3 regions of the Alcanivorax sp. UBA3183 genome follow, and region 1 is predicted to be linked to each of the others. Evidence: predicted binding sites of a transcription regulator. Region 1 holds the regulator's gene; each other region holds the start of a gene.
What was found. Region 1 encodes PhoB, which activates phosphate uptake and scavenging genes when phosphate is short. Its sites were predicted from a motif close to TGTCATANNNNTGTCANA; they were not measured.
Positions count from the first base shown of each region.

Region 2: B3Q33_RS03940 (prolipoprotein diacylglyceryl transferase family protein) is a predicted target of PhoB. The motif match lies at 1,479-1,496, and genes of this name have one in related genera.
Region 3: B3Q33_RS13050 (choice-of-anchor I family protein) is a predicted target of PhoB. The motif match lies at 1,033-1,050, and genes of this name have one in related genera.

Region 1 is NZ_DEXN01000046.1:11-3,290, forward strand. Features, by position in the region: gene phoR (phosphate regulon sensor histidine kinase PhoR) at 22-1,332, opposite strand; gene phoB (phosphate regulon transcriptional regulator PhoB) at 1,444-2,148, opposite strand; gene ubiA (4-hydroxybenzoate octaprenyltransferase) at 2,406-3,278, opposite strand.
Region 2 is NZ_DEXN01000009.1:171,065-174,344, forward strand. Features, by position in the region: gene B3Q33_RS03930 (GMC oxidoreductase) at 1-970, opposite strand, end outside; gene B3Q33_RS03935 (hypothetical protein) at 1,122-1,379, shown strand; gene B3Q33_RS03940 (prolipoprotein diacylglyceryl transferase family protein) at 1,555-2,628, shown strand; gene modC (molybdenum ABC transporter ATP-binding protein) at 2,759-3,280, opposite strand, start outside.
Region 3 is NZ_DEXN01000043.1:15,235-18,514, reverse strand. Features, by position in the region: gene B3Q33_RS13055 (flavin-containing monooxygenase) at 1-943, shown strand, start outside; gene B3Q33_RS13050 (choice-of-anchor I family protein) at 1,136-3,064, shown strand; gene B3Q33_RS13045 (DUF1244 domain-containing protein) at 3,251-3,280, opposite strand, start outside.

The sequences.
Region 1 (3,280 bases):
CGGCGCTCCTACGCTGGCTTTTTACCCCGCCACCGCCGTGGGTTTACTCACCAACCGATCCGCCGGGAAATGACAGGTAAAGACGCTGCCCTTGCCCAGTTCGCTCTTGATTTCCAGTTTGCCGTTGTGGCGGATCATCACGTGCTTGACGATGGCCAGGCCCAGACCGGTGCCGCCGGTCTCGGTGACGCGGCTGTTATCCGGGCGATAGAAGCGTTCGGTGAGGCGCGGAATGTGGGCCGGATCAATGCCGACGCCGTTGTCGCTCACTGCCAGATGCGCGCCGCGTTCATCCTGCCACCAGCGAATCTGGATCTGGCCACCGGCGGGAGTGTATTTCACCGCATTGGTGATCAGGTTGCCGAACGCGCTTTCCAGCTCTGCCGGGTTGGCGATCAGGCGGGCCTCTTCGGTCACGTCCAGCTCGATGCTGTGGGCCTTGTCGGCGCTGAGTGCGAGGGCATTTTCGCGCATGCGTTTGAGCATGCCGTGGACCGGTACCGCCTGGCTCAGGTTGTCCGCGTCGGTGCCTTCCAGTCGGGCCAACAACAGCAGATCCGAGACCAGAGCTTCCATGCGGTTGGACTGGTTGTCCATCTGGGTGAGCGCCCGGCGCAGGCGCGACTGTTCTTCCGGTACGGTATCAAGCAGGGTTTCAAGGTAACCCTTGAGCACGGTCAGCGGGGTTTTCAGTTCGTGGCTCACGTTGGCCACGAAATCCTTGCGCATCTGTTCCAGGTGATGGAGCCGGGTCACGTCCCGGGCCATCATCAACTGTTCGCCCACACCAAACTCGGTGACGCGAAATTGCAGGATGCGGTTGTCGTCTACCGGCGAGGGAATTTCCAGGGCGTCACGAAAATCTCCCTGGCTAAGGTATTCGGTAAATTTCGGATGGCGGATCAGGTTGGTGAGCGGTTGGCCCAGGTCCTGGCGGGCATTGAAACCCATATAGTGTTCTGCGGCCTGGTTCCAGTACTCCAGGTAGCCGTGTTGATCGATGAGGATGACCACATCTTCCAGGGCATTCACCGATTGTTGGGCGCGGTGAATGATGCCTTGCAGGTTTTCCTGGGCGCGGCGTTCTTTCTGGAAAAGGTGTTCAAGGCGAGTGTAGAACTCGCCCCACAGGCCGGTGCTGTCCGGTGGCTCGGTATGGTCATCGCGCACCAGCCAGCTGTACAGGCCAAACAACTGCCGGGTGCTCCAGATGATATAGCCCAGCATGCCTGCCAGCAGTGGCCAGATGTTGCCCACCGCTAACGCCGCCAGAGCGGCCAGCAGTAACAGGCCGACAATGCGATTTACTTCCTTGGCCAGACTGGCTTTCATGATCTCGCTTCCACCGCCCCGTTGCGGCTACGTGGGTGCATTAATCGTAACCGACTCGCATTGCACCACCTCTTCTGATTGCGCGCAATGCGTAGCGCAAACCGGATCGGTTCAGCCTGCCTTGGCGGATTTTACTGAAAAACGGTAGCCGGTGCCGCGTACCGTCTGGATAAAACGGTCGTAGCCGAAGGGGGCCAGGGCCTTGCGCAGGCGACGGATATGCACATCGATGGTGCGGTCTTCCACATACACGTTGGCGCCCCACACCTGATCCAGTAACTGGGTGCGCGAGTAGGCCCGTTCCTGGTGGCTCATGAAGAATTCCAGCAGACGGTATTCCGTCGGGCCCATGTCCACGGGCTCGTCGTCGGCGCTGATGCGGTGGCTGACCGGATCCAGGCAGAGACCTTCCACTTCAATGGCCTTGTCCGCCGCCGTGCTGGAAGCCCGGCGCAGTACCGCCTTGATGCGGGAAATCAGCTCGCGGGTGGAAAATGGCTTGGTGATGTAGTCGTCGGCGCCCACATCCAGGCCCTGGATCTTGTTGTCCTCTTCGCTCTTGGCGGTGAGCATGATGATGGGGATCTCGTTGGTGGTCTCATCACGCTTGAGGCGGCGGGCCAGCTCAATGCCGGTGATCGACGGCAGCATCCAGTCCAGCAGCACCAGATCCGGGCGTTCATCGACAATAATTTCGTGGCCGCGCTGGGCATTTTCTGCCTCCAGCACATCAAAATCAGCCAGCTCCAAGGCAACGGCCACCATTTCCCGAATAGCGGGCTCGTCGTCAACAATCAAAATACGGTTACGGGACATGGCTTTCCTTCCTTGCCTGTCTATCTATGTTGCCCTATTAGATTGCTTTTTTGTGACATCCGTATGACAAGTTGGGCGGATTTTTGGGGGAAAAGCAAGAGGCGAGCTATAACACCAATTCAGGGCATGTGCCGATGGATGGATACGGCACTTCGCGCTGCTGAGGAAAAACAGAAAAAATCTCAGCGCGGGTCATCACGGCTAACGAGTGGCATTACCCTATGTCGCGTTGCAACTTGAAGCTTGTAGCTTGCCACTCAAAGATACTGGAAATATAACCCGACAAACACGCACGCTCCGGCCCAGTGGTTATTGAGAAAAGCGTGGAAGCTGGGCCAGCGTTCCCGGTAGCGGATCAGACTGTGCTGGAACAGGAAGCTCAGGGTCATGCCGCCCAGGCCCACGTACCAGGGCCAAGAGAAGTCCAGCCGTTGTCCCACCATGATCAGCGCCAGCAGAGTCAGACCCTGGAGGATGGCGATCATCAGCCGGTCCGCATCGCCGAACAGGATGGCGGTGCTCTTGATGCCCAGTTTCAGGTCGTCTTCCCGGTCGCACATGGCGTATTCGGTGTCGTAGGCCACAGTCCACACCAGGTTGGCCACATACAATAGCCAGGCGATTTCCGGCACTGCCCCGGTTTCGGCGGCAAATGCCATGGGGATGGCCCAGCTGAAGGCGGCGCCCAGAAACAGTTGCGGCATGAAGGTGAAGCGTTTGGTGAAGGGGTAAAGAACAGCAAGCCCGAGGCCACCGAAGGACAACCAGAAGGTCAGCTCGTTGAGGAACAGCACCAGCACAAAGGCCAGCAGCCCCAGTCCACAGAACAGGGCCAGGGCTTTCTTGGCGCTGATGGCACCGGTGGCCAGTGGACGACCTTTGGTGCGTTCCACGTCACCATCGAAATCCCGGTCGGCAAAGTCGTTAATCACGCAGCCGGCGGCACGCATGATGATCACCCCGAGAATGAAGATCAGCACGGTTTTCAGGCTCGGCGTGCCATTACCGGCAATCCACACCGCCCACAGGGTGGGCCACAGCAGCAGCAGCGTACCGATGGGGCGATCCAGTCGCATCAGCTGTATATAGGGCCAGGCTTGGGGGTAGCGCTGTTCAACGAAGGCAAACATGG
Region 2 (3,280 bases), on a different contig from region 1:
TAATGGTCGGCCCCCGTGTGGGAGAAATCTGGCGTTCGTCATAAAACGCCATGGTGGCAAAGTCACCATTGCAGGACCAATTATGGCCAAGCTTGCGACTCAGGTTCGGCAGGGTCTTGTACTGATCCCGGCAGCGCAGTAACAGTTCCGTAGAACCCATGGAACCGGCAGCCACGATTACCTTTTCCGCCTTGAAACGGCGCCAGCAATGGCTGTCCAGGTCCCTGGCCAGCACTTCATAACCGCCGCCTTCCAGGGCACGAATGGTGCGCACATGATGCAGGGGACGGACATCAGCACCGGCATTCTCCGCCGCCGCCAGGTAATTCAGATCCAGGGTATTCTTGGCCTGCACCGGGCAGCCCAGATCGCAGTTACCACAATGCACGCAGGTGCCCTGGGTTTTGCCCTGAGGGTTTACCCAGGTCTGGCTGTGGCCATAGGAGTATGGATCATCCCGTTGTGAGCTCCAGTCGGGATCAAAGGTGATCGCCTGGGGCACAATACGAAACCGGTCACCGGCCCCGACGGCGTCAGCCCCTTCCTTCATCAGATGGGTTCGCGGGGTCCATTGATTGCCCGGCAGTTCCTGCACATTGAGCATGACGCCAGTGGTAGCGTAATGGGGCTTGAGCATGGCGTAATCGATGGCCTCCGGCCATCCCTGGGCAAAGGCCTCCGGCTTGGCCTCAATGCTGACATTGGCGTAGATCAGGGAGCCACCGCCCACCCCGGCGCCCATGGCAATACTCATGTCGCCAAAGTAGCGAAAATCGATCCAGCCGTTCTGTTTTTCCGGTTCGTCTTCATCCCAGAACCAATCGCGCTGGGACACCGATGGGTAATCGTCCGACAACCAGCGCCGCCCCCGTTCCAGCACCACCACCCGACTTCCCTTCTCCGCCATCCGGCAGGCCATCACCGAGCCGCCAAAGCCGCTGCCGATAATCAGGACATCCACATTTTCCATCCTCTCCCCCAACCCCTGTTCTTATCGTTGCCTTTGCGACAACGCTTTTTTAATCAAGGTTTTGCACTATAAAATTAACTGCCAATCCTGTCTATTTGCAGCACTTTCCAGTAATCTGGCGACTGTCTTCGCCGGGCTCATTGCAGCACCCATGGAACAGATCGATTTCGTCACTATTGAAGAGCAGCAGCGCCCCCGCAAGCGTAACGGTGCCGCTCGTAAACCCGGTCCGAAGAAAGCCGCGAAGCCGCAGCGCCCGGGAGCCGTCCGTGATGGCTACCGCCGGCTCACTGCCGATATACCTGCCGATCTGCACAAACGCCTGAAAATGCAGGCCCTGATGGAAGACCGCTCCGTCACCGAACTGATCGTGCAAGCCGCCGAGTGTTTTTTGCGCAATCGAGATTAACCCGCAGCACATCCGTTAAGCATTTCTCTCTCGCGTTATTCAAGCATTGTCCGCGCTTCCTCGCATGTTGGCTGATGCCGCGTTTCACCTTCATGCAACCGTCACCCACCTGTCATTGATCCGCACTGATACAGCCGCATGCTCGGTCCTGACGCTACCGCTGAAGGAGCTCGCTATGGCTGTGGATTTGTTTCTGTTGGGGTGCGCCCTGATCTTCGGGGCAGGCTTTCGCTTTCTGTTCCGTCATCTGCCGGAAGAGCGCTGGCAATTCGTGGCTTCGTTACCGCTGAAAAAAAACCATGACGGCTCCTGGCAGGGTTTGAACCTGACCTTCTACGGGCTCTTTACCGGTATCGCCGGCGGGCTCGGCGTTACCTGCTTTATTCTGCTGACTGCTTCCGCCGGTGTGTCGCTGGGCACTGCACTACTGCTGACCCTCGGGATACTGGCAATCTGCCTGCCCGCCGCCAAGATCATTGCCACCGTGGTGGAAAAAAACCGCCATGGCTTCACCGTCGGCGGTGCCAGCTTTGTCGGCATTATTATCGCCCCGCTTTTCCTGTGGCTGGCGGACCTGGCCAGCCAGCACTGGTGGCAGACTGCCTTACCGATTCTGCCCATGCTGGCCGCCATGTCGATTGCCTATGTACTGGGTGAAGGCATTGGACGGCTGGCCTGTATCAGCTTCGGCTGTTGCTACGGCAAGGCCCTGCGCCATTCACCGCGCTGGGCCCAACGCCTGTTCTGTACCCTGAATCATGTGTTTATCGGCAAGACCAAGAAGATTGCCTTTGCCGGGGAAATGGAAGCGGTAAAAGTGATCCCCATCCAGGCGGTCACCTGTGTGGTTTATACCGCGCTCGCGCTGGTCTGTAGTGCCCTCTTCTTCCACAGCCAATTTGCCCTGGCCTTTGCCCTGAGCCTGGTAGGAAGTCAGTTGTGGCGGGTATATTCGGAAACGTTGCGGGCGGACTATCGTGGCGGCAGCAGACTGTTCTCGGTATACCAGATGATGGCGTTGCTGGCCGCGCTCTATGGGATTGCCATCAGTCTGATCCTGCCTGCCCATGGGGGCCTGGCGGCGGATCTTGCTGCCGGCCTGGGAGCCCTCTGGTCACCGGGGGTTATTCTCAGCCTGCAGATCATCACCGTGGCCATGTTCTTCTTCTCCGGCACCAGCACCATCACCACCGGCGAACTACGCTTCGGCCTGGCCGCAGACTGGCGCAGCCAGGCGGGAGGAGAATAGCCTCTAGCTGCAAGCTACAACGCGATTGAAGGTTCTGTTTATTTTGAGAGCAAGAGGCCGCGCCCAAAGTTTGGGAGCGGCCTCTTGCGTTGAAAACACGCAAACCCATGCTCGCGTTATAGCTTGTAGCTTATCCCAACGCCACCGCCTTCACCTGCGCATAAAGCCGCGCACCGGGGAACACCTCAAGCTCCCGGGCGGAGCGGCTGGAGATGCGGGCGAGCAAACGCTGATCCCCCAGAGCCAGCTGTACCACAGCCTGTCCCGGTCCTACTTCGCGCAAGGCTGCCACCTGCACCGGATGGATATTAAGAATGCTGGAATCCTGCGGCGCCTGGCGGCACAGGCTCACATCCCGGGCGGCAATGCGAAGGCGTACCGGCTCTTCGCCAGACACCGGCTGCGCCGCCGGTAGCCAGAATGTCTGTTGTGCAACGGTCACCGCCTGCAGATGATCCCGGTTGTCGTAATCTCCCAGTTCACCGTACAGCAAGGCCGTGGCATCGCCACGCTGGGCCAACGGGCCATCCAGCCGTGCCAGTTCTTCGTGAGCCTTGCCTCTGGCCACGATGCGTCCCTGCTCCATCAGCCAGACCTGTCGCGACAGGGTCAGCAACTCATCCAGATCATGGGTGACATAAATCACCGGCAC
Region 3 (3,280 bases), on a different contig from region 1:
GAAAGTGGCTGTCATCGGTACCGGCGCCAGCGGCATCCAGATTATTCCCGAACTGGTGAAACAGGCGGGCCACGTGAAAGTGTTTCAGCGCACTCCGGGCTGGGTGATGCCGCGCCCGGATTTTGCCACGCCCGCCTGGAACAAGAAGCTGTTTGAAAAACTGCCAGCCAGTCAGCAGGCCATGCGCAATCTTCTCTACTGGACCCATGAGAGCATGGCGCTGGCTGTTATCTGGAAGTCACCGCTGACGCGTATTGCCGAACGGGTGGCGCGCCTGCATCTGCGTCGCCAGGTGAAAGATCGCTGGCTACGTCGCCAGCTGACTCCGGATTTCACCATCGGCTGCAAGCGGGTGCTGGTCTCCAACGACTACTACCCGGCCCTGCAGAAAGATAATGCCAAACTGATCACCTGGCCCATTGCCCGCCTCAGCGAAAAGGGTATCCGGACGGTGGAAGGCATCGAGCATCAGGTGGACTGTATTGTCTTTGCTACTGGTTTCGACGTCAGTCATTCCGGCACGCCGTTCCGGGTGAAAGGCCGTGCCGGCCGGGTGCTGGGGGAAGAGTGGCAGGGCGGAGCCCAGGCCTACAAGAGCATCAATGTGTCCGGTTACCCGAACCTGTTCATGACTTTCGGACCCAACTCGGGACCCGGCCATAACTCGGCGCTGGTGTACATGGAATCCCAGCTCGACTATGCGGTGAAAGGCATCCGGAAAATTATCGAAAACGATCTGAAAATGCTGGACGTGAAAGAAGACGTTCAGCGCCGACACAACAGGGCAATACAAAAGCGCCTGGCCCGAACCAACTGGAACTCCGGCTGCAAAAGCTGGTATCTGACCGAGGATGGCTTCAATGCCACCATGTATCCGGGTTTTGCTACCCAGTACGCGGCCCAGATGTCGGAATTTGAAGAGCGCGATTACGAAGCCGTCTGACCTCCTGGTCTGGTTTCTTCCGGTGAACGCGGCCTCTGGTCGCGTTTTTTTTGCGGCCAAGGTCATGTTCTGGCGCAGCTTCCTGCTTCTGCCATAAAATCATCACGCTACTGTCGCATCGATTTCATCCCGCCCGGCTATAACCCCAGGTTCACTGATCAACAAATAACACGAACCATTGGGGAATTCACAATGACATCCTGGTATAGCCTGGGCGCCGGCGTACTGCTGGCGACTGCCTTGACTGCCTGTGGCGGTGACAGCAGCGATAACAATCCTGCTGCGGGTGGCGAGCAAGTGAAGACGCCGGATAGCCTGCGCTTGTCCTTTCTGAGCCGCTACGAGTCCGGCAGTTTCGATACCTCTGCTGCTGAAATTCCAGCCTATGACAGTGCCAGCCAGCGCCTGTTCGTGGTCAACGCCAGGCTGGGAGTGCTCGATGTGCTGGATATGAGCAACCCGGCCAAGCCTGCCTTGATCGCGTCGCTGGGCGTTGAAGAGGTTGCTGCCGGTGCGGTGGTCAACAGCGTGGCGGTGAAAAATGGGTTGGTGGCGATCGCCATTGAGGCCGACCCGAAAACCGATAACGGCTTTGCCGCCTTGTATCGTGCCGATGACCTCAGCCTGCTCGGTAGTGTAGAAGTGGGTGCTCAGCCGGACATGATTATCTTCACCCCGGATGGCAGCAAGGTGCTTACCGCTAATGAAGGGGAGCCCAGCGATGATTATCAGATCGATCCGGATGGCTCCATCAGCATTATCGATATCAGCAACCCGCAAGACCCTCAGGTTAGCACGGCGGATTTCAGTGCATTTGATGCGGACACACTGCGCAGCAGTGGCGTGCGTATCTATGGTCCCGGCGCGGATGTGGCCAAGGATCTGGAACCGGAATACATCGCCGTGTCCGCCGATGGCACAACCGCCTGGGTGACCCTGCAGGAAAATAATGCCCTGGCCAAGGTCAATATCGAGACGGCTACCGTTACCGGTATCCTCCCGCTGGGAGAAATCGATCGCAGCGTGGAAGGCTTCGGCATTGATGCCAGCGATGACGATCAAGAGATCAACATCCAGACCTGGGAAGGGGTAGTGGGCCTGTACCTGCCTGATGCCATTCATGCTTACCGCGCTGATGGCAGTACCTATCTGGTCACTGCCAACGAAGGCGACGCTCGTGCCTGGGGCGAAGATAACGATGCTTACTGGGGTGAAGAGGGCGAAGGTTGCGCCGGTGATGCTAGTCAGGGATTCGTGGAAGAATTTCGCGTCAAACATCTGGTGCATAAGAGTGGTTTCGACCGTCGTTGTGGTGACGATTTACCTCCCCAGCTGCGTGAACTGGGTGCCGGTGCGCTGCTGGATCCGGCGGTGTTCGATTACTGCGGCGCCACCGCCGGTGATCCCGGGGATTGCCGTGAAGACGATGTGCTGGGCCGTCTCAATATTACCTGGACTCAGGGCTACAAGGTCGACGAAGCTGGTAATCCTGTGATGTATAACGATGCGGGAGAGGCAGATGAAGCCGGAACCCGCATCATGTATGACACCCTGTACAGCTATGGGGGTCGCTCCTTCTCCATCCGGGATGAAAACGGCAACCTGGTATTCGATAGCGGTGATGCCATCGAACAGTTCCTGGCCAGCGATGAATGTCGGCTGGGCACCAACCGCAGCATTGCCTGCCAGGATTACTTCAACAGTGGCCATGATGAAATCAATGCCATGGACAGCCGCAGTGATGCCAAGGGCCCTGAGCCGGAAGGTTTGACCATCGGCGCCATCGGCGACAAGACCTTCCTGTTCCTGGCCCTGGAGCGCATGGGCGGGATCCTGGTCTATGACATTACCGATCCGCAGCAGCCCCAGCGGCTGGATTACCTGAACAGCCGCAACTTCTGGGGCGGCGGCGGTGATGGCGAGGATATCGAAGACCTGATCGATGATGGACTGCTGGCAGAAAGCGATGTGGGCGCCGTGGTGGGGGATCTGGGACCGGAAGGGCTGGTGTTCATCGCCGCCGCCGATTCCCCCAATGGCATGCCGTTGCTGGTGGTGGGTAACGAAGTCAGTGGTACCACCGCTGTCTACCAGGTGGAAATGCTATTCGACGAGGAGTAATGCTCGTTAGCTATATCGAGGCGGCCTGTGGGCTGCCTTTCAAGCTACAAGCTATAACGCGTGGAAGGCTGTGCAATACAGCCTTTCACGCACTTTGGGCGCTTGTTTATTGCATTGCCGCGCGGAGTCATATCATCCCGTTTGGGGCAAGGCTCTCCACATGCGGCGGCTTGCCGCTTTCCACGATCAATTTTTCTGTTTGGCCTCGAACGCTGC